One region of the Burkholderia sp. Bp8998 genome, then DNA from elsewhere that is predicted to be linked to it. Evidence: predicted binding sites of a transcription regulator. Region 1 holds the regulator's gene; each other region holds the start of a gene.

Region 1 (7,384 bases):
GGCCGGCAGCACGACGCGGCGGAACGTCAGCCAGCGCGTTGCGCCGAGGCACGCGGCGGCCTCTTCCTGCTCGCGCTCGAAATCCTCGAGCACCGGCTGCACGGTGCGCACGACGAACGGCAGCCCGATGAAGGTCAGCGCCACCAGTACGCCGGCCGGCGTGAACGCGATCTTGATGCCGAACGGCGCGAGATACTGGCCGACCCAGCCGTTGGTTGCATAGACGGCCGCGAGCGAGATGCCGGCGACCGACGTCGGCAGCGCGAACGGCAGGTCGACGATCGCGTCCACGAGGCGCTTGAACGGAAACGTATAACGCACCAGCACCCACGCGACGAGAAAGCCGAACACGGCGTTGATCAATGCACCGCCGAGCGCGGCGGAGAACGTCAGCCGGTACGACGCGAGTACGCGCGGCGACGCGACGGCGGTGACGAACTGGTCCCACGACAGCGTCGCGGTCTTCAGGAACGTGGCGGCGAGCGGGATCAGCACCACGAGGCTCAAATAGGCCACCGTGATGCCGAGCGTCACGCCGAAACCGGGCAGCGCGCTCGGCTTGCGAAAGGTGTACGTCGTCATCGGATGCTCTTGCTGGGTCGTTGCTGCTCACGGGTCCGACGCAAACGCGGGCGCGAGGTGTCGCGCCGGCGGGCAATCGGGGATGCGGCGCGCTGTCGTGGCGCGCCGCTGTCGTTATGGGTTGCTGCCTGGCCTTACTGCGGCTTGTAGATCGAGTCGAACACACCGCCGTCCGCGAAATGCGTCTTCTGCGCATTCGTCCAGCCGCCGAACGTGTCGTCGACCGTGTACAGCTTCAGCTTCGGGAACTGCTTCGTCAGGTTCGCCGGCACGTTCTTCGAACGCGGACGGTAGTAGTTGCGCGCCGCGATCTCCTGGCCCTGCGGGCTATACAGGAAATTCAGGTAGGCCTCGGCCAGCTTGCGCGTGCCCTTCTTGTCGACCACCTTGTCGACCACGGCCACGGGCGGCTCGGCCAGGATGCTCACCGACGGCACGACGATCTCGAACTTGTCGGTACCGAATTCCTTGACCGACAGGAACGCCTCGTTCTCCCACGCGATCAGCACGTCGCCGATCCCGCGCTGCACGAAGCTCGTCGTCGCACCGCGCGCGCCCGAGTCGAGCACGCCCGCATTCTTGTAGAGCTTCGTCACGAATTCCTTCGCGGTCTGCTCGTTGCCACCCGGCTTGTGGACCGCGTACGCCCATGCGGCCAGGTAGTTCCAGCGCGCACCGCCCGACGTCTTCGGGTTCGGCGTGACGATCGAGATGCCCGGCTTCGTCAGGTCGTCCCAGTCCTTGATCCCTTTCGGGTTGCCCTTGCGCACCAGGAACACGATCGTCGACGTGTACGGCGACGCGTTGTCCGGCAGGCGCTTCTGCCAGTCCTTGTTGACGAGCCCCTTGTTGGCGAGCGCGTCGATGTCGTAGGCCAGCGCGAGCGTCACGACGTCGGCCTGCAGGCCGTCGAGCACCGAGCGCGCCTGCGCGCCCGAGCCGCCGTGCGACTGCTTGAAGTTGACCGTCTCGCCCGTCTTCGCCTTCCACTCCTTGCCGAATGCCTGGTTGAAGTCCTGGTACAGCTCGCGCGTCGGGTCGTAGGACACGTTCAGGAACGTCGTATCGGCCTGGGCATGTGTCGCGACGCCCAGCGCCGCCGCCGCGCCCAGCGCGAGTGTTGCGATCAGGCGGCCCACTCCGCCCGCCAGCCCCGTATTGCGCTTCGCCATCCTTGGTTCTCCAGTGTTGTCGGTATTGCGATGTCGGGCCAGTCTAACGAACGGGTTACATGATTAAAAATAATCGTTCTTCATTTTTTAATACTCAAAAGTGCTAACGCAGACGGGACGGACGGTTGCGGCAGACGAACCGGCGTCCGGACGTCGCGAAACCGCGTCGGAACCGGCGCGATCGCGTCGAACCTCAAGTAACGCTTGAAATTCGCGAAGTACTGTATAAAAATACAGCTCACTGTCTATCCATACAGTTCAGCCATGACCAAACTCACCGCCCGTCAGCAGCAAGTGTTCGACTTGATCCGCCGCGCGATCGAGCGCTCCGGTTTCCCGCCCACGCGCGCCGAGATCGCGGCAGAGCTGGGCTTCAGCTCGCCGAATGCGGCCGAGGAGCACCTCCGTGCGCTGGCGCGCAAGGGCGTGATCGAGCTGGCCGCCGGCGCGTCGCGCGGCATCCGCCTGCTCGGCATCGACGACGCACCGCACCAGTTCACGCTGCCGCACGCCGGCCTGATGCAACTGTCGCTGCCGCTCGTCGGCCGGGTGGCGGCCGGTAGCCCGATCCTCGCGCAGGAGCACATCTCGCAGCATTACGCGTGCGATCCCGCGCTGTTCACCAGCAAGCCCGACTACCTGTTGAAGGTGCGCGGCCTGTCGATGCGCGACGCCGGCATTCTCGACGGCGACCTCCTCGCCGTGCAGAAGCGCACGGAAGCGAAGGACGGCCAGATCATCGTCGCGCGGCTCGGCGACGACGTCACGGTCAAGCGCCTGATGCGCCGGCCCGGCGGCCTCGAGCTGATCGCCGAAAACCCGGATTACGAAAACATCTTCGTCAAGGCCGGCAGCGCGGAATTCGCGCTCGAAGGCATCGCCGTCGGGCTGATCCGCTCGGGCGAACTCTGACAATCGGTCTCGCTGAGGAGAACATCATGGAACGCCTTTCCCGTTTGCTGCCTTTCCGTCAATTCGGTCGCCTGCGTCACCTGCGCGGCCGCACGCCCTGCGCGCCGCTGTCCGCCGCGGCGCCCGTGGGGAACCAAGAAGTCGCAGTTGAACGGCAGGCGTCGCTGCTGCCGTCAGCGCTGCCCGCATTCGCGCGGGTCTCGCTGAACGCCGGCCTGAATCACGCGGAACCGGCGCGCCGTGCGCCCGTGCGCGTCTATCACGGCCGGTCGCGCCTGATCATGGTCGGGACGATCGATGCCGTGTGCCGGATGATCGATCGCTGCATCGCCGAGGAACGATCGGCCACGCACGGCGGTCTCTGATTGCGGAACCTGTCCGCACCGGAGGCATCGTGACCGGATCTTCGGGCCGCGCGTGGCGGCTCAAGCCCCTAGTGATCGTCGTGCTGGCCGTCGCCGTACTGGTGGCGATCGGCTATGCATACGCATCGCCGTACGTCGCGCTCGGTCGCCTGAAATCGGCGATCGATGCGCGCGATGCGCAATCGGTCAGCGAATATGTCGATTTTCCGTCGCTGCGCATCAGCCTGAAGCAGCAGGTCACGGAAGAGTTGATGCGCCGGATCGACGCTGTGAAGAAGGACAATCCGTTCGCGGTGATTGGCGCGCTGATCGGATCTGCGTTGATCGGCCCGCTTGTCGATGCCTACGCGACACCGGAAGGTGTGGCGGCGCTGATGAGCGGCATTCCCCCGCGCGGTAATCCGGGCGAACGGCCACCCGAATGGTCGGGCCCGCCGTCGGGTGGTGCGCCTGGCAACGCACCGGCCGCACCGCCGGTCAATCCGGCGGGCACCCCGGTACCGGGCAGCAATGCGTCCGTCTCGACCGCATCGGCGCCGGCCGCCGCACCCGCGCCGGTGCCGGCGCCGGCCAGCCCGACCGACGCGGGCCATCGGCAGCAAACGAGTGCCGGCTACCGGAATATCGATGAATTTGTCGTGACCTACCGGCGCAGTGCCGACGGCACGCGCTATGCGGCGATCTTCCACCGCTTCGGCCTGTTCTCGTGGAAGCTGTCCGCGATCGACCTGCACGCCTGAGGTTGCAATCGGGGTAGATGCCGCTGAGGCGGCACGGCGAGCAACCGGCGCGGATCGCAGGACAACCCGGCCGGTCGCGCGATCACTGCGTCACTTACCGCTCGCGGTGGCCGCCTCGCGTTCGCGCGCGATCTCGGCCTTTTGTTCTTCCGCCGACGAACACGCGACCAGAATGCTGCAGCTCACGCGATCGAGCAGTTGCGTGTTGCCCGACCCCATCCACCATCTCGACAATCCGCTGCGGCACCGATGACCGACGACGACGAGGTCGACCTTCAACTCCGTCGCGAGATTCGCGATTTCGTCGATCGGATAGCCGAACGCGAAATGGCCTTCCGCCTGAACGCCACGCTCGCGCAACCAGTTCACGCCTTCCTGCAGGATCTCGCGTGCGGTTTCCTCGAAGCGGCCGCACGCGACGTCGGTCAGCAGCCCTGCGCTTTGCGCGATGCTCGAGCGCATGTCGACGACCGACAGCAAATGCGTTTCCGCCTTCAGGTCGAGCGCGAGATTGGCACCGCACCGCAATGCCTTGCGTCCTTCGAGCGTGCCGTCGTAGCACAGCAGAATCTTGTTGTAGCTAGCCATGAAACCTCCCTGTCGCGACTACGTACCCTATGCACTCATCATGGTGCGCCGCAATTCAGGACGCAAGGGATGGAAAACGCTGATTCGCCGCGCGGGGCGCGTCGGCGATGATGCGGTGCACGATCCGTGTGCGCATGCACCGTGCCGTGCGGGCATGCCCGGAAGAGACGCCGCCGATGCACTAGAATGGCCCGTTCGTGCCCTCGACTGCGTTTGCCGCGGTCATGCCCATGTGACACGCATTCGCCCGAACCGTTCGCCGGCCGGCATGCCGATCCGGCCAGCCGCGAAACGCGTCCGCGCCCGCTCACAACGACAACCTGCCCATGTCCGTTGCACCGATCGATTTCCGGAACGTCGAAAAGCGCTATGGCGACAAGCTCGTCGTCAACGACCTGTCCTTCCACGTGCAGGCCGGTGAATGCTACGGCCTGCTTGGGCCGAACGGCGCCGGCAAGACCACGACGCTGAAGATGCTGCTCGGCCTCGTGTATCCCGACGCCGGCACCATTTCGCTGTGCGGCGAACCGGTTCCGTCGCGCGCGCGGCATGCGCGCCAGCGCGTCGGCGTCGTCCCGCAGTTCGACAACCTCGACCCCGACTTCACGGTCCGCGAAAACCTGCTCGTGTTCAGCCGCTATTTCGGAATGTCGGCGCAGGCTTCCCGGGCGCTCGTGCAGCCGTTGCTCGAATTTGCGAAGCTGGAAAACAAGGCCGATGCGAAGGTCGGCGAGCTGTCGGGCGGGATGAAGCGCCGTCTGACGCTCGCACGCGCACTCGTCAACGATCCCGACGTGCTGGTGCTCGACGAGCCGACGACGGGTCTCGATCCGCAGGCGCGGCACCTGATGTGGGAGCGGTTGCGTTCGCTGCTCGCGCGCGGCAAGACGATCCTGATCACCACGCACTTCATGGAGGAAGCCGAGCGCCTGTGCGACCGGCTGTGCGTGATCGAGGAAGGCCGCAAGATCGCCGAAGGCGCGCCGCATGCGCTGATCGAATCGGAGATCGGCTGCGACGTGATCGAGATCTACGGGCCCGACCCGGTCGCCTTGCGCGACGAGCTGGCGCCGTTCGCGAAGCACACCGAGATCAGCGGCGAGACGCTGTTCTGCTACGTGACCGATCCCGAGCCGCTCAGTGCGCGACTCAAGGGTCGCACGGGATTGCGCTATCTGCATCGCCCGGCCAATCTGGAAGATGTGTTCCTGCGGCTCACGGGCCGCGAAATGCAGGACTGATCGATCATGGACGTACGCAACTATTCCGCCGCCGCGCCGTCCGCACCGCCACGCGAATCACGCTTCGCAATCGCGCTGCCCGCGAATGCCACCAACTGGATCGCCGTGTGGCGGCGCAACTACCTCGTGTGGCGCAAGCTCGCGCTCGCGTCGCTGTTCGGCAATCTCGCCGATCCGATGATCTACCTGTTCGGGCTGGGGTTCGGGCTCGGCCTGATGCTCGGCCATGTCGACGGCGTGTCCTATATCGCGTTCCTCGCGGCCGGCACGGTCGGATCGAGCGTGATGATGTCCGCGAGCTTCGAGTCGATGTATTCGGGCTTCTCGCGGATGCACGTGCAGCGCACCTGGGAAGCGATCATGCACACGCCGCTCGCGCTGGGCGACATCGTGCTCGGGGAGATTGTCTGGGGAGCGAGCAAGGCGCTGCTGTCGGGCGTCGCGATCATGCTCGTCGCGGGCCTGCTCGGCTATGCGCGGTTTCCGTCGATGCTCGCGGCGCTGCCCGTGATCGCACTCGCCGGCCTCGCGTTCGCGAGCACCGCGATGATCGTCACCGCGCTCGCGCCGTCCTACGACTTCTTCATGTTCTATCAGACGCTCGTGCTGACGCCGATGCTGCTGCTGTCGGGCGTGTTCTTCCCGATCACGCAGTTGCCGCCGATCGCACAGCACGCCGCACACGTGCTGCCGCTCGCGAACGCGGTCGAACTGATCCGGCCCGCGATGCTCGGCCGGCCGGCGACGGACGTCGGCCTGCATCTCGCGGCGCTCGCCGGCTATGCGGTCGGCGGATTCATCGTCTCCGCGTGGCTGTTCCGGCGGCGGATGATGCGTTGACGGCCGGCGCGCACGGCGCCGGCTCGATGCGACGAAGTGGCGGCGACGTTACTCGTCGTCGTCGCTCCACGGGATCTCGACGTCGGTCAGGAACGCGACGATCGCCAGCGGGCCGCCTTCCTGGCGGCCGAGCTTGCCGTCCGCGCGATGCCATTCGACGCGGAACTGCGTACCCGGATCGTCGGCGACCAGATACACCGCGCGCAGTTCTTCCGCGTCGGCTTCGTCGACCGGACCGTCGAACGATACCAGCATCTTCTGCGGCCACAGGCCGTTCACCGGATCGTAAATGCGGTCGCCCTGCGGAATCTCGATGCTGGCCTCGACGCCGATCGTGGCGGAGGCTTCGATGATCATCGTGCCGAGCGCGTTCAGCACGGCAGTCGCCCGCGCGGAATTGGCCTGGCGGATCGCGAGATCGCCGCGCGTCAGCGCCTTTTCGAGTCGAGGATGAATCTTCGGTTGGGTCATGCGTTTTCCTGTTTGCTTCTTGTAAAGGGCACCGCATGCGTGAGGCGGCGGTGCCGGATGAATACGACGGTCGCGCGGCGGGATCGGTCAGCGCGCGCCGCAGCGGCCATCACGCAGGTCCGGCCGCCGTCTCGTCCGCGCCCGTCAGAACCCGAACGCGATCGCGAGCAGCCCGCTCGCGACCCCGAATACGACGACGAGGCCCGTGACGATCGCCAGCATGTAAGGCTTGAACGAACGCGCGAGCATCGCGAGCGACGGCACGCTGATCGGCGGCAGCGTCATCAGCAGCGCGGCGGCCGGGCCGACGCCCATGCCGAGCGACAGCATTGCCTGGATGATCGGCACCTCGCCGGCCGTCGGGATCACGAACAACGTGCCCGCAACCGCGAACGCGATGATCCAGCCGAGGTGGTTGCCGATGTCCGGGCCGATATGCGGGAACAGCCACGCGCGCGCCGCGCCGAGCAGCA
Region 2 (7,384 bases), on a different contig from region 1:
ACGCCGATGTCGAAGCGCTGCATCAATTCGGCCGCATGGCGAATCGTGTCGGTCGGCGCGACGCACACTACGTCGCGCGACATGATTTCATTGACGCGATACATGAACGCCTCCTTCGTGAGGGAGACGATGTGGAAGCAGGACGCGTGCCGCGTTCAATCGGCACACGGAGGGCTTGCGCGGCCGGGCCACGGAGAAATTTGCCAGCCGGCTTGTACATCTTCCACGGCGGCAACCGCGGCCGCGGTCGCGCGCAACGCTCAGTGGCCGACGCCCGTCATCACGACGATTGCCAGGACCAGCGCGCTCTCGATTGCGGCCAGCGCCGCGACGCCTGCGGCGCCGCTGACTTCGTGCCATGCACGTTCGATGCGTTTCATCACTTCACTCCGGTTGTGCCGGCCCGACGCTACGCTGCCGCGCATCGTGGGCCGGGGTGCCGCCGTCAGCCGTGATCGCGGGGCGGTGGCGGGGCGTCGGGCGCGCGACGTTCGCGTTCGCCGGACGGCCTGGCGGGGTCGATGCGGGTCGCGCCGCCGACGGCGGGCGGATCGCTGGCCGGGAACGTCTCCTCGAGTCCTTCGTCGATGCGCTCCTCCGTCTTGTCATCAGACGGCTTGCGCGACGCGGCGAGGACGAGCAGGCCGGCAGCCGGTGACACGGCATCACGGCAACCGGGGGCGTATACGGTCATGATCGAACCTCCTTACAGGTAACGACGGGCGCAAGCGCCATGCCCGTGCAGCGCGGGCGGCATGACGCCTGCAGCCGTCGAGCCGGCCGGGCTGGCGGACACGTGGCCCGCCAGCCGCCGGCGTGGACGAGAGGACAGCGTGATGAATGAACCCAAGAAAAGGATACGTGACGACGCGAACGTGTGCGGCGACGATTTCAGTCAGGTGCGCGAACGTTTCGACGCATGACCGGATGCGCGGTCGCCCCACCGGGCAGGCACGTCGCTTGCGCGCGCTCGCCGCGCCAATCGACACGCGCGAGCCGCCGCGCAGGAGTGCGATGAATATGCGATCCATGCTGCACCGTCCCGAACCGACGCCCGATTTCGATCCCGATCCGGCGCTGCCTGACCACGACGATCCGGTCGATCCGCCCGTGCCCCCAGGCCTGCCGCAGGGCGATCCGCCGTCGCGGCCGCCGCCGATGCGGATGCCGGGCGGGCGCAGCGAACCGCGGCGGGCCGCGCGATCACTGAAAGGAGGACCATCATGGACATTCACGTGCAATCGCCGGACAAGCGCGCGATCGCTCAGGTGCTGGGCCGCTATTTCGAGTCGCGTTCGTTGCGGTATCACATCGAGGAGTTGCCGGGCGGCGTGCTGCATATCGGCTTTCGCGCGAGCGGCCGCCCGGTCGCCGTCACCGTGTCGTTCGACGACACCGCCTACGACACCTACACGCACTGGGACGCGAGCCAGAAGCAACTCGCGCTCGGACGTCTCGCGGACGGCTTCTCGCGCATGATGGCGAAGCGCAGCCCGGCCGCGCTCGCGGGCGACTATCACGTCGAGCGTTTCTGATTCCGCAACCCTGCGCCGGTTCATGCCGGAATGTGGCAAAGTGCCCGTGCTCAACGGGCGCTTTGCGGCTTCGCGTGCGCCGGCGTAGGATGTTCACAATTCAGCGCACGCTACGTTCGCGCCGTCGGCTGCCCGCCGTTGCAGCCGATCAGGCTGCGACGCGCTTTCCCTCAGGTTCGTTTCGTGCAACCGACGGAGACCGCCTTGATGACCGTTGCCCGCCCGTTGTTGTCACCCGGCACTCGCCGGTTCGTGTCCGGCCTGTCGGCCTTCGCCGCGCTGGCGGCGGCCGGTGCCCGCGACGCGTCGGCGCAGACGCCTTCGCCGCTCGGCGAATGGCAATACTCGGCGGGCGTCCCGCTGCAGAAGCTGTTCAGTCCGACCGTCCCCACGTGGCAGGTCAGCGTCGGCGCCGCGATGACGCTGCAGCCGCGCTACGCGGGCTCCGACCGCTATCGCGTGATGGGCGGCCCGAACTTCGACGTGCGCTATCGCGACCTGTTCTTCCTGTCGACGGGCGAGGGGCTCGGCGCGAACGTGCTGCGCGGGCCCAACTGGCGCATGAGCCTGTCGGTCGGCTATGACCTCGGACGCCGCTCGGCCGACGACCTCGACCACCTGAACGGGCTCGACAACATCAATGCGGCGCCGGTGATGAAGCTCGCGGCCGACTACGTGATCTCGAAGGATTTCCCGCTCGTGCTGCGCGCGGATGTGCGGCGCAGCATCGGCGGCTCGAACGGCTGGGTCGGCGATTTCTCCGCGTACATGCCGATGCCGGGCAGCAACGAACACTTCTTCTGGTTCGCCGGGCCGACCGTGTCGTTCGCCGATTCGCGCTACATGAACAGCTGGTTCGGCGTGAACCCGGGAGCGTCCGCGCGTTCGGGGCTGCCCGCCTATTCGTCGGGCGCGGGGATGAAGTCGTTCGGCGCCGGCGTGACGATGGTCTGGTTCGTCAACAAGCACTGGTTCGTGACGATGGACGGCGCGATCGAACAGCTCGTCGGCCGCGCAAGGCGCAGCCCGATCACGCAGCAGTCGACGAACGGCGTGTTCGACATGTCGGTGAATTACCAGTTCTGACCGGATCGGCACCGGCGGGACGTCCACGGGGTGGGCGCGGCATGCGGCATGTTTCGTCACATTTGATATGATTCCGACCTGTACAAACGTACAGTGATCGATCCCCGTGACGCCTGCATCGCCGACGCCCCCGGCGTTTTACTACCTGACCAATTTCGAACGCGCGCTGGCCTGGCTCGGCGAGCGTTACGACGACCTGCTCGACGCGGGCGAACACGCATTTCTCGCACATTTCGCGCAACTGCCGAAAGCGTCGCGTGCGTTGCTCGTGCGAATGCTGATGCGCAGCGGCTCCGACTTCCGCGCGAGCAAGCTCGTATACGACGAAATCGGCTGCCCGCTCGACGCGGCCGCACCGCTCGTCGCGCTCGGGTGGGTCGATCCGGCGCCCGCGCTCACGCTCGACGCGCTGTTCGCGTTGTCGACCAAGGCGGACCTGCTGAAGGTGTTCCCGTCGCTCGCCGCGCACGCGGGCGAGCGCAAGCCCGACTGGCTCGAACGGCTGCGGCCCGCGCACGACGTGGCGCAACCGCTCGACGCGTGGTGCGCGCAGGCCGACGATCGCGTGCTGCGCGTGACGGTCGGCGCGCTGTGCGACCGGCTGCGGCTGATGTTCTTCGGCAATCTTCATCAGGACTGGAGCGAATTCGTGCTCGCCGATCTCGGCGTGTTCCAGTACGAAAGCGTGCCGTTCGCGCCGTCGTCGCGCGCGTTCCAGCGGCGCGACGACGTCGATACGTATCTCGCGCTGCAGACCTGCCGCGAAGCACTCGATGCATGGCCCGACGACCAGCCGTTCGACGACCTGCTGCAGGCGATCGACGCGATCGGCTGCGCGCGGCCGTGGCTCGCGACGCGCCGCGCGAAGCTGCTGTTCACGCTCGGGCAGACCTGCGAGCGCCGCGCCGACTGGACCGCCGCGCTCGACGCGTATGCGCGCAGCGCGTGGCCGGGCAGCCGGCACCGGCGCATTCGCGTGCTCGAACGCTGCGGACGCGACGACGCCGCGCTCGCGCTGGCGCTCGATGCGCGCGGCGCCTTCGAAAGCGACGAGGAGCGCCAGCGCGTCGAGCGGATGCTGCCGCGCCTGCAGCGCCGTCTCGGGCAACGGGTCGAACGCGCGGGCAGCGCGCCCGACGTGCCGCGCGAAACGCTCGTGCTGGTGCGCCCCGAAGCGTTCGTCAGCGTCGAATACGCGGTGCGCGACCATCTTGCCCAACCCGCCGCGCCGGTTCACTACGTCGAGAACACGCTGATCAATTCGCTGTTCGGGCTGCTGTGCTGGGAGCCCGTGTTCGCGGCCGTGCCCGGCGCGTTCTTTCACCCGTTCCAGCGCGGCCCGGCCGACCTGCATGCGCCCGATTTCGCGCTGCGCCGCGCGGACGCGTTCGCTGCCTGCTTCGCGCAGCTCGACTCGGGCGCATACCGCGACACGATCCGCCGGCACTACGCGACGAAGCTGGGGCTGCAGTCGCCGTTCGTGTTCTGGGGCGTGCTGACCGACGAACTGCTCGACGAGGCGCTGGCATGCCTGCCGCCCGCGCACCTGCGGCTGTGGTTCACGCGCCTGCTGGCGGATATCCGCGGCAACCGCTCGGGGCTGCCCGATCTCGTCCGTTTCTGGCCCGGCGAGCGGCGCTATGAACTGATCGAGGTGAAGGGCCCCGGCGACCGGCTGCAGGACAACCAGACGCGCTGGCTCGCGTACTGCGTCGCGCACGGCATTCCGGTGCGTGTCGTCGACGTCGAATGGGCCGGTGCCGAGCGGGCCGAAGCGGCGGGGCTGTCCGCATGAGCTACGTCGTGGCGGTGCGGGCGATGTGCGAGTTCACCGCGCGGCGCGGCGATCTCGACCTGCGCTTCACGCCCGCGCCGACCGCGCTCGAAGGCATCGCCGGTCACGGCGCAGTCACGTCGAAGCGCGGCGCGCGCTACGAAACCGAGATCGCGCTGACCGGCACGTGGGGCACGCTCACCGTGCGCGGGCGCGCGGATGGCTACGATCCGGTCGCGAACCGGCTCGAGGAGATCAAGACCTACCGCGGCAGCCTCGACGCGATGCCGGCCAATCATCGCGCGCTGCACTGGGCGCAGGCGAAGGTCTATGCGCACCTGATGTGCGATGCACGCGGCCTCGCGGAAATCGACGTCGCGCTCGTGTATTTCGACATCGTGTCCGAGCGCGAGACCGTGCTGACGGAAACGCTGAACGCAAGCGTGCTCGCCGCGTTCTTCGCCGAGCAATGCGCGTGCTTCGTCGGCTGGGCCGAGCGCGAAACCGCGCATCGCGCGGCCCGCGATGCGGCGCTGCGTGCGCTGACGTTTCCGCACGGGCAATTCCGCAGCGGTCAACGCGAGCTGGCCGTGTCCGTCTATCGGGCGGCGCGCGACGAGCGCTGCCTGATGGCGCAGGCGCCGACCGGCATCGGCAAGACGCTCGGCACGGTGTTCCCGCTGCTGAAGGCGTGCGGCGAGGGCGAGCTCGATCACGTGCTCTTCCTGACCGCGAAGACGCCCGGCCGCGCGCTCGCGCTGGAAGCCGCGACCACGCTCGGTGCCGGCACGGCGGCGCTGCCGCTGCGCGTGCTGGAACTCGTCGCGCGCGACAAGGCGTGCGAGCATCCGGACCGCGCGTGTCACGGCGAATCGTGCCCGCTTGCGCAAGGCTTCTACGACCGGTTGCCGGCGGCGCGCGACGCGGCGATCGGCGCGGGGTTGCTCGATCGCGACACCGTGCGCGAGGCGGCCCGCGCGCACGGTGTCTGTCCGTACTACCTCGCGCAGGAGCTGGCGCGCTGGTCGGACATGGTGATCGGCGACTACAACTACTACTACGACGGCAGCGCGATGCTGCATACGCTCGCGCAGCAGAACCAGTGGCGCGTCGGCGTGCTCGTCGACGAGGCGCACAACCTGCTCGATCGTGCACGCAAGATGTACAGCGCGTCGCTCGACCCGTTCGCGTTCGCGGCCGCGCGCGAGGCCGCGCCTGCGGCACTGCGCAAGGCGTTCGACCGGCTCGCGCGCGCGTGGGGCACGCTCAATCGCGCCCAGGCCGAGCGCTATGCGGCGTACCCCGAGATTCCGGGGCCGATCGTGTCGGCGGTGCAGAACCTCGTCGCGACGATCGGCGAACACCTGACCGATGCGCCGCGCGCGAATGGGGACGCGCTGTTGCGCTTTCATTTCGAGGCGATCCAGTTCGGCGTGCTCGCCGACGCGTTCGACAGCGCGTCGATCTTCGACGCGACGCTGCACGGCGAGCCGCTGCCGCACCAGTCCGGGCTCGACGGCGTCGCGCCGGCAGCGCGCAGGCGCCGCATCCAGTCGACGCTGTGCGTGCGCAACGTGATTCCGGCCGGTTTTCTCGCGCCGCGCTACGAAGCCGCGCGCGCGACCGTGCTGTTTTCCGGCACGCTGAGTCCGTTTCATTTCTATCGCGACACGCTCGGGTTGCCGGCCGATACCGGCTGGCTCGACGTCGACGGGCCGTTCCGCGCCGAGCAATTGACCGTGCGCGTCGCGAGCCACGTGTCGACGCGCTGGCGCGACCGTGACCGTTCGCTCGAACCGATCGTGGACCTGATCGCCGCGCAGTATGCGACGCGGCCCGGCAACTACCTCGGTTTCCTCAGCAGCTTCGACTATCTCGGGCGCGTCGTCGCGCTGATGCGGGCTCGCCACCCGGACGTGCCCGTGTGGGCCCAGGCGCCCGGCATGGCCGAAAGCGAGCGCGACGCGTTTCTCGCGCGCTTCGACGCGGGCGGGCGCGGGGTCGGCTTCGCGGTGCTGGGCGGTGCGTTTTCGGAAGGCGTGGACCTGGTCGGCGAGCGGCTGATCGGTGCGTTCATCGCGACGCTCGGGCTGCCGCAGGTCAACGACGTCAACGAACAGATGCGGCGCGCGATGGATGCGCGTTTCGGCAACGGGTACGACTACATGTATCTGTACCCCGGCTTGCAGAAAGTCGTGCAGGCGGCCGGGCGCGTGATCCGCACCGAACACGACGAGGGTGTCGTGCATCTGATCGACGATCGTTACCGGCGGCGCGAGGTGCGCGATCTGTTGCCGCGGTGGTGGCGGATCGGGTGAGGGTGATGTGCGTCGGGCACGTTCCTACAGCACGTTGAGCATCGCGAGCGCGGCTTCCTGCAGATGCGGCAGCACGCGCCGCACGGCCGCGTCGGTCGTCTCCGAGCCGATCGGCATGTTCGTGCTCAGCGCGGCGACCACTTCGCCGTGACGGTTCTTCAGCGGCACCGCGATGCCGCGCACGCCGACCTGCAGTTGCTGCTCGATCACCGCGAAGCCCGCGTCGCGCGCGTGGTCGACCTGTTCGAGCAGGCGCGGCTTGTTGGTGATCGTGTGCGGCGTGAACGGCGCGAGTTCGGTCTCGTCGAGCCATGCGCGGACGGCCTCGCGATCCGGATGATGCGCGAGCAGCACGACGCCCGGCGACGTCAGCGGGGCGGGCACGCGCGCGCCGAGCACGAAGCCGGTCGTCATCACGCGCGACACGCCGTTGCGGGCGATGAACACGAGTTCCCAGCCGTCGAGCACGCTCACGTACGCCGATTCGTTCAGCGACGCGCTCAGTTGCTGCAGATAGGGCTGGACCGTGCGCGGCAGGCGCGCCGAATCGAAGTACGACCAGCCGACCCGCAGCACGCGGGGCGTGAGGCCGTACAGCTTGCCGTCGGTGTACACGTAGCCGAGCGATTCGAGCGTCAGCAGGTAGCGCCGTGCGGCCGTGCGCGTGAGAC
Region 3 (7,384 bases), on a different contig from region 1:
TCGGCTGGCTCGCGGCGCGGCAGACGCCGCTGCCGTCGCATGACCCGGAGGCCGGCCGCTACCGCGCGGCCGCGCTCGCGGCGCTGGTGCTGCTGGTCGTGCAGATCGCGCTCGGCGGCTGGGTGAGCACCAACTACGCAGTGCTCGCGTGTACCGATTTCCCGACCTGCAACGGTCAGTGGATTCCGCCGATGAACTTCGGCCAGGGCTTCCATCTGTGGCGCGCGCTCGGGATGACGAAGGACGGCGACGCGATCACGCAGGACGCGCTGGTCGCGATCCACTGGACCCACCGCACGTTCGCGTTCGTCGTCGTCGCGTACCTGGTCGCGTTCGCGCTGAAGATGCGCCGTTTCGCGTCGCTGCGCCGGCCCGCGAACGGCGTGCTGCTGGTCGTCCTGCTGCAGTTCCTGACGGGCCTGACCAACATCGTGCTGCAGTGGCCGCTGCCGGTCGCCGTCGCGCACAACGGCGGCGCCGCGATCCTGCTGCTGCTCGTCGTCATGTTAAACTTTCGCATCCTTTCAAGCCGCCCCGGCCGTGTCGTGCAGCCCGCGCGCGACGTCGCCCCGGCGTGACCGTCCCCATGCAAAGCACCCTTTCCCAATCGCCCGGTAGCCGGTTCTCGCAGTACATGGCGCTGACGAAGCCGCGTGTCACGCAGCTCGCGGTGTTCTGCGCGGTGATCGGCATGTTTCTCGCGACGCCGGGCATGGTGCCGTGGCATGTGCTGATCGGCGGCACGGTCGGCATCTGGCTGCTGGCCGGCGCCGCGTTCGCGATCAACTGCCTCGTCGAGCAGAAGATCGACGCGATGATGCGCCGTACCGCGTGGCGTCCGTCCGCCCGCGGCGAGATCACGACCCCGCAGATCCTGCTGTTCTCGGCCGTGCTCGGCAGCGTCGGCGCATGGACGCTCTATACCTTCGCGAACCCGCTGACGATGTGGCTGACGATCGCGACGTTCGTCGGCTACGCGGTGATCTATACGCTGTTGCTCAAGCCGATGACGCCGCAGAACATCGTGATCGGCGGCGCATCGGGCGCGATGCCGCCGGCGCTCGGCTGGGCCGCGGTCACCGGCGCGGTGCCCGGCGACGCGTGGATCCTCGTGCTGATCATCTTCGTGTGGACCCCGCCGCATTTCTGGGTGCTGGCGCTCTATCGCCGCAAGGACTACGAAAACGCGGGCCTGCCGATGCTGCCCGTCACGCACGGCGAGAAATTCACGCGGCTGCACATCCTGCTGTACACGGTGATCCTGTTCGCGGTCACGCTGATGCCATTCATCTCCGGGATGAGCGGGGCCGTCTACCTGACGAGCGCGGTGCTGCTCGGCGCGGTGTTCCTCGCCTATGCGTGGAAGATCCACCGCGACTATTCGGACGAACTCGCCCGCAAGGCTTTCCGTTACTCGATCGTCTACCTGTCGCTGCTGTTCGCCGCGCTGCTCGTCGATCACTATGCGCGCCCGCTGCTCGGCGTGTAATCGCACGGTTTGAACGCAATGCTCCATTCATGGTTCGGGCGCCGCGCGCGCCAAGGCTGGATGCTCGCGTGCGCATTCGCGGCAGCGACGCTGCTCGCCGGCTGCGACAACGCACCGAAATTCCAGAATCTCGACATCACCGGCAACACGCAGTTCGGCAGCGATTTCTCGCTGCCCGACACGACCGGCAAGGTGCGCACGCTCGCCGACTTCAAGGGCCGTGCGGTCGTGATGTTCTTCGGCTATACGCACTGTCCCGACGTCTGTCCGACGACGATGGCCGAACTGTCCGAGGCGCTGAAGCAACTCGGGCCCGATGCCGCAAAACGCGTGCAGGTGCTGTTCGTCACCGTCGATCCGGAGCGCGACACGCCCGCGCTGCTCGGCCAGTACGTGCCCGCGTTCGATCCGTCGTTCATCGGCCTGCGGCCGGCCGACGAAGCGGCGCTCAAGAAGGTCACGAAGGATTTCCGCGTGTACTACGCGAAGGTGCCGGGCAAGACGCCCGGCAGCTACACGATGGATCACACTGCCGCGAGCTACGTGTTCGATCGCGACGGCAAGCTGCGCCTGTTCGTGCGCGACGGCCAGGGCCCCGGCCCGTGGGTTCACGACCTGAAGCTGCTGGTCGACTGAGCGGCGTACGCCGCATGTTCGCCCGGGCACTCGCCCGGCGACACGCGTGACGGCCGCGACGCGCCGTCACGCATTCTTGCTGCTTCCCCTCTATCCGCATTCGCCGCCTCGCATGGCGGCGTGTGTGCACATGTTCGCGCTGGCGCGCGTCACGGCAGTGCGGGCACGTTGAAGCCCTGCGCGGCGCGTGTAATCCGGAATTCCGTCACCCGATACGTCGCGAGCCCTTCGGTCACGAACGGATCGGTCTCGAGGATCGCGTCCAGTTCGTCGCGGTCGATGCGGGCCGCGAGGATCACGCCGCCTTCGCGCGGCACCTTCGGCCCCGCCGCGATGAAGATGCCGCGCTCGAACAGCGGCTGCAGATACGCACGGTGGCGTTCGAGCGCATCGTCGATGCGCTCGAGCGACGCGTTGTAGTGAATGTCGATGACGTACATGGATGGCCCTGGAATGTCGCCGGCGCGTGGCGCGCCGGTCAGCCGGTCTTTGTAGCACAGCGGCCGTTCCGTGTCGTGCCGGCCGTCGTGCGTGTATTCAAGTTGTAAGTCTCGCTGCCGTAAATACGGGGCGCGACCGTTTGCGCGCGACCGGCCGTTCGCGCGCAGTGCGGGCATCGACTTCGACAACGAGGCGCGCAGATGAGCAGAATGAGTTTGAACCGCAAGCTGTGGCTCGCGCTTGCGCTGGTATGGATCGGCTTGCTCGGCGTCGGCGCGTGGAGCGCATACGAGACGCGCGCGACGATGCTCGCCGAACGCAAGGAAGGCATCGCCAACCTGGTCGACTCGGCGGTCGGCATCGTGAAGGCATATCATGCGCTCGCGCAGGGCGGCACGCTACCCGAGGCCGACGCGAAGCGCGACGCGCTCGCGAGCCTGGCCGCGATGCGCTACGGCGAGTCGGGCTATGTATTCGTGATGGATTCGAACCCCGTCGTGCTGATGCACCCGACGCTGCCGAAGCTGGTCGGCACGCAGGTCGGCGACTATCTCGATCCGGACGGCAAGCCGCTGTTCGTCACGATCCTGAACGCCGCGAAGGCGACCGGCAGCGGCTTCGCCGAGTATCGCGGCCGGCTGCCGCACAGCGAAACCGCGGTGCCGAAGATCAGCTACGTCACGCGCTTCGCGCCGTGGGACTGGAACATCTCGAGCGGCGTGCTCCTGAAGGACATCGATACCGTCTACTACCGGACGCTGTTCGGTCACCTCGCGGTCGTGTTCGTGATCGGCTTCGTGATCAGCGCGGCGATGCTCGTGATCATCCGTAACGTGCGCGGCAGCCTCGGCGGCGAGCCGGACGAAGCGGCCGCGCTGGCGACCCGCATCGCGCAGGGCGATCTGACGCGGCCGGTGCCGGTGCGCGCGGGCGACGGCACGAGCATGATGGCGGCGATGCGCGACATGCAGGCGCGCCTGCAGGCGACGATCGGCGGAATCCGCCAGTCGGCCGAGTCGCTCGAGGAAACGGCCGCGAGCATGGAGCAGCTGACCGCGACGGTGAAGCAGAACGCCGACAACGCGCGACAGGCGAGCGGGCTCGCGAACAACGCATCGGAGATCGCGCGGGCGGGCAACTACGTCGTCAGTCGCGTGATCGGCACGATGGGCGAGATCGACGACAGCTCGCGCAAGATCGCCGACATCATCGGCGTGATCGAGGGCATCGCGTTCCAGACCAACATCCTCGCGCTGAATGCGGCGGTCGAGGCCGCGCGGGCCGGCGAGCAGGGGCGCGGCTTCGCGGTGGTCGCGGGCGAGGTGCGTTCGCTCGCGCAGCGCAGCGCGACGGCCGCGAAGGAGATCCGCAAGCTGATCGTCGATTCGGTCGAGCGTGTGCGCAACGGCTCGACGCTGGTCGGCCAGGCCGGCACGACGATGGGCGAGATCCTGCAGGCGGTCGCGCGCGTGACCGACATCATGGGCGAGATCGCGGCCGCGTCCGAAGAGCAGGCGAGCGGTATCACGCAGGTCGGGCGCGCGGTCACGCAGATGGACCAGGTCACGCAGCAGAACGCGGCGCTCGTCGAGGAGGCCGCCGCGGCCGCGGCGTCGCTGCAGGAGCAGGCCGGACGGCTGCGCGACGCGATCGGCGCGTTCCGGGTCGCCGATGCCGGGGGCATCGCTCGTTAAAACACAACTAACGGTCGGGTCGCGGGCCGGGTCGCGCATCCTCCGTCAGCACCGCCGCGGTGCATACCCATATGAGCTGGATGTATTTCACTTCCGGCCGATCCTGTGACACCATTTGCCCCTTCCTGCGAGTTCGGGCATACCCGTATCGCGCCCCATTTTCAGTTAGCAAGAAAGCGAGAAACAGATGAAGCGTCGCAGTCTCCTGAAGGTATTTTCCGTGCTGGCCACCGGTGCCGCGCTGACGCTGTCGGCGGGCGCGCACGCCGAAGACAAGGTGATCAAGGTCGGCACGGTGGCCGGTCCGGATTCGGAAGTGTGGCAGGTCGTGCAGAAGGTCGCGAAGGAGAAGGAAGGCCTGAACGTGAAGGTCATCGAATTCAACGACTACGTGCAGCCGAACGCGGCGCTCGACTCGGGCGATCTCGACGCGAACAGCTTCCAGCACCAGCCCTATCTCGACAGCCAGGTGAAGCAGCGCGGCTACAAGATCGTCACCGCGGGCCTGACCTATATCTCGCCGATCGGCGTGTACTCGAAGAAGTTCAAGTCGCTGAAGGACTTGCCGCAAGGCGCGAAGCTCGCGGTGCCGAACGATCCGTCGAACGAGAACCGCGCACTGCTGCTGCTGCAGACGCAAGGCGTGATCAAGCTGAAGGCCGGCGCCGGCACGGGCGGCAACAACGCGACGGTGCTCGACATCGCCGAGAACCCGAAGAAGCTGAAGATCTCCGAGCTCGACGCCGCGCAACTGCCGCGCGTGCTGTCGGACGTCGACGCCGCCGTGATCAACACGAACTACGCGCTCGCCGCGAACCTGCAGCCGACCAAGGACGCGATCGCGCTCGAGGCGCTGACGAGCCCGTACGCGAACGTGATCGCCGTGCGCGCGAAGGACAAGGATCAGCCGTGGGTGAAGAAGCTGGTCAAGGCGTACCAGTCGCCGGAAGTGAAGGAATTCATCAAGAAGCAGTTCAAGGGCTCGATGGTCGCGTCGTTCTGAACGCCGCACACCGGTCGGACTGCTGAAACGAAGGGGCCTGCATCGCGCAGGCCCTTTTTCGTTGGCGCGGCCGGTGGCGGCCGCGCGGCACCCCGCGTTCAGCGCCCGCTCACATCTCGCCGCGCCGCGAGCAGATCGCCATGATCTGCTGGATCGCATAGTTGTCGCGCACGCCCGGCAGCGACTGCACGACGCACTCGTGGAAGCGCCGCTCGCGCGGCAGCAGCATCGCGTTGTTGCGGTACAGCGCGTCGCACGAGCGCTGGATCAGTTGGGCCGCCGCGCCGTTGCGGCTCTCGCGCAGCGCGCCCAGCATGCAGTCGTCGTACTGCGCATAGCCGTCGGTCAGCGCGAGTGCGGCGCTCGGCAGCGCCAGCGCGACCGCCGCGCATGCGATCGCACGGATTCCCCGGTTCATGGGCAGTCCGATGGTGTGGATTGGGTCGGCGGACAGCATAACGTAAAGCGACAGGGGCGGCTGACGCGTTGCGCCGATACCGGCCGGACCGCGGCCGGCCGCGCGTCGCACGCGTTTCGCGGCGGCGCGACGGCAGGGGCGCCGGCTTCCTCCTCGTTTTCATCTGATGAAAATGCCGGCCTCGTAGCAGCACTGTGCGACACGAGCACATTGCCATATACTGTATATCCATACAGTTGTGGGTGGCATCATGCTCGCATCCTCCATTTCTCCCGAATCCCTTCATCCGTCGCTCTGGCGCGGCTCGCAGCTCGCGCGCGGCGGTCCGCGCACGATCGACACGGGCTTCGCGTCGCTGTCCGCCGAACTGCCGGGCGGCGGCTGGCCGGTCGGCGGGCTCGTCGAACTGCTGGCCGCGCAGCCGGGCTGCGGCGAGATGCGGCTGCTCGCGCCCGCGCTCGCACGCACCGTCAGCGCGCGGCGTCCGCTCGCGCTCGTCGCGCCGCCGCAGTCGCCGCATGCGACTGCGCTGGCCGGTCTCGGCGTGCCGTCCGACGCGCTGCTGTGGCTGCGCGCCGGCAGCCGCACCGATGCATTGTGGGCTGCCGAGCAGGCGCTCAGGGCGGGCTGCTGCGGTGCGTTGCTGCTCTGGCAGGACGCGCGGCCCGATGCGCTGCGGCGTCTGCATCTCGCGGCCGCGCGCACCGGCGATACGCTGTTCGTGATGCTGCGCCCGCTGTCGGCCGCGCGGCAGCCGTCACCGGCCGTGCTGCGCGTCGCGCTGCATCCGGTGCCGGGCGGCGTGTCGCTCGACATCGTCAAGCGCCGCGGGCCCGCGCGCAGCGAGCCGCTCGCGCTCGATTTGCCGTCACCCATCGTGGAGAGCCGCTATGCGCGTCTTGCTCGGCATCCATCTGCCGCGCCTGCCGCTCGACGTGTGCGCCCCGCCGCCGTCTGACGCGCAGGCCGGTGCGACCGGCTGCGCGGTGCTCGAGCAAGGTGTCGTGCTGATTGCCGACGCACCCGCGCGGCGGCAGGGCGTGCGCGCGGGCATGAAGCGCGGCGGCGTGCTGACGCTCGCGCCCGACACGCGGCTCGTCGAACGCGATCCCGCCCGCGAGGCCGATGCGCTGCGCGCGGTCGCGCTCGCATTGCTGCGCTTCTCGCCGTGCGTCGCGCTCGACGATGAAGCGACGCTGATCGTCGACGTCGGCCCGAGCCTGCGCCTGTTCGGCGGCCTGCCGGCGCTGTGCCGCCAGGTGCGCGCGACGCTCGCGGCGCTCGGCTATGCGGCGCGCCTGTCCGCCGCGCCGACCGGGCGCGGCGCATGGCTGCTCGCGCGCGTGTCGGCCCGCGCGCGCATCCGGCGCCGCATCGCCGGGCAGGCGTCGCTCGTTCGTGCGCTCGACAGGCTGCCGTGCGTGCTGCTGCCCGACGCGCGCCCGTATGCGGGCTGGTTCGACGGCCTCGGCTGCCGCACGCTCGCCGATCTGCGCGGCCTGCCGCGCGCGGGGCTGCAGCGCCGCTGCGGTCCGGCGCTGCTCGCCGCGCTCGATCGCGCGTATGGCGAGGCGGTCGAGCCGCTCGCGTGGATGGCGGTGCCGCCCGTGTTCGACGTGCGGCTCGAATTGCCGGAACGCGTCGAATACGCGGAAGCCGTGCTGTTCGCCGCGCGGCGGCTCGTCGTGCAGCTCTGCGGCTGG

Evidence for each region. The regulator LexA, encoded in region 1, represses DNA repair genes until DNA is damaged. The targets are predictions, from matches to a motif close to ACTGTATNNNNATACAGT.
Region 2: the regulator LexA is predicted to act here: its motif matches at 2,699-2,716, upstream of DIE06_RS03915 (VRR-NUC domain-containing protein).
Region 3: the regulator LexA is predicted to act here: its motif matches at 5,901-5,918, upstream of imuA (translesion DNA synthesis-associated protein ImuA).

What each region holds. Positions count from the first base shown of each region.
Region 1 is NZ_QTQF01000007.1:192,692-200,075, forward strand. Features, by position in the region: gene cysT (sulfate ABC transporter permease subunit CysT) at 1-582, opposite strand, end outside; gene DIE06_RS10735 (sulfate ABC transporter substrate-binding protein) at 717-1,754, opposite strand; gene lexA (transcriptional repressor LexA) at 2,019-2,666, shown strand; gene DIE06_RS10745 (hypothetical protein) at 2,693-3,031, shown strand; gene DIE06_RS10750 (DUF2939 domain-containing protein) at 3,061-3,771, shown strand; gene DIE06_RS10755 (universal stress protein) at 3,862-4,359, opposite strand; gene nodI (nodulation factor ABC transporter ATP-binding protein NodI) at 4,686-5,600, shown strand; gene DIE06_RS10770 (ABC transporter permease) at 5,607-6,440, shown strand; gene DIE06_RS10775 (hypothetical protein) at 6,489-6,911, opposite strand; gene DIE06_RS10780 (permease) at 7,056-7,384, opposite strand, start outside.
Region 2 is NZ_QTQF01000002.1:220,850-228,233, forward strand. Features, by position in the region: gene DIE06_RS03895 (CBS domain-containing protein) at 1-104, opposite strand, end outside; gene DIE06_RS03900 (hypothetical protein) at 446-694, opposite strand; gene DIE06_RS03905 (hypothetical protein) at 1,224-1,535, shown strand; gene DIE06_RS03910 (MipA/OmpV family protein) at 1,743-2,621, shown strand; gene DIE06_RS03915 (VRR-NUC domain-containing protein) at 2,728-4,416, shown strand; gene DIE06_RS03920 (ATP-dependent DNA helicase) at 4,413-6,713, shown strand; gene DIE06_RS03925 (IclR family transcriptional regulator C-terminal domain-containing protein) at 6,738-7,384, opposite strand, start outside.
Region 3 is NZ_QTQF01000018.1:80,173-87,556, forward strand. Features, by position in the region: gene DIE06_RS19140 (heme A synthase) at 1-578, shown strand, start outside; gene cyoE (heme o synthase) at 587-1,489, shown strand; gene DIE06_RS19150 (SCO family protein) at 1,508-2,125, shown strand; gene DIE06_RS19155 (YciI family protein) at 2,275-2,565, opposite strand; gene DIE06_RS19160 (methyl-accepting chemotaxis protein) at 2,767-4,260, shown strand; gene DIE06_RS19165 (MetQ/NlpA family ABC transporter substrate-binding protein) at 4,448-5,263, shown strand; gene DIE06_RS19170 (VF_A0006 family four-cysteine protein) at 5,373-5,681, opposite strand; gene imuA (translesion DNA synthesis-associated protein ImuA) at 5,932-6,639, shown strand; gene DIE06_RS19180 (DNA polymerase Y family protein) at 6,572-7,384, shown strand, end outside.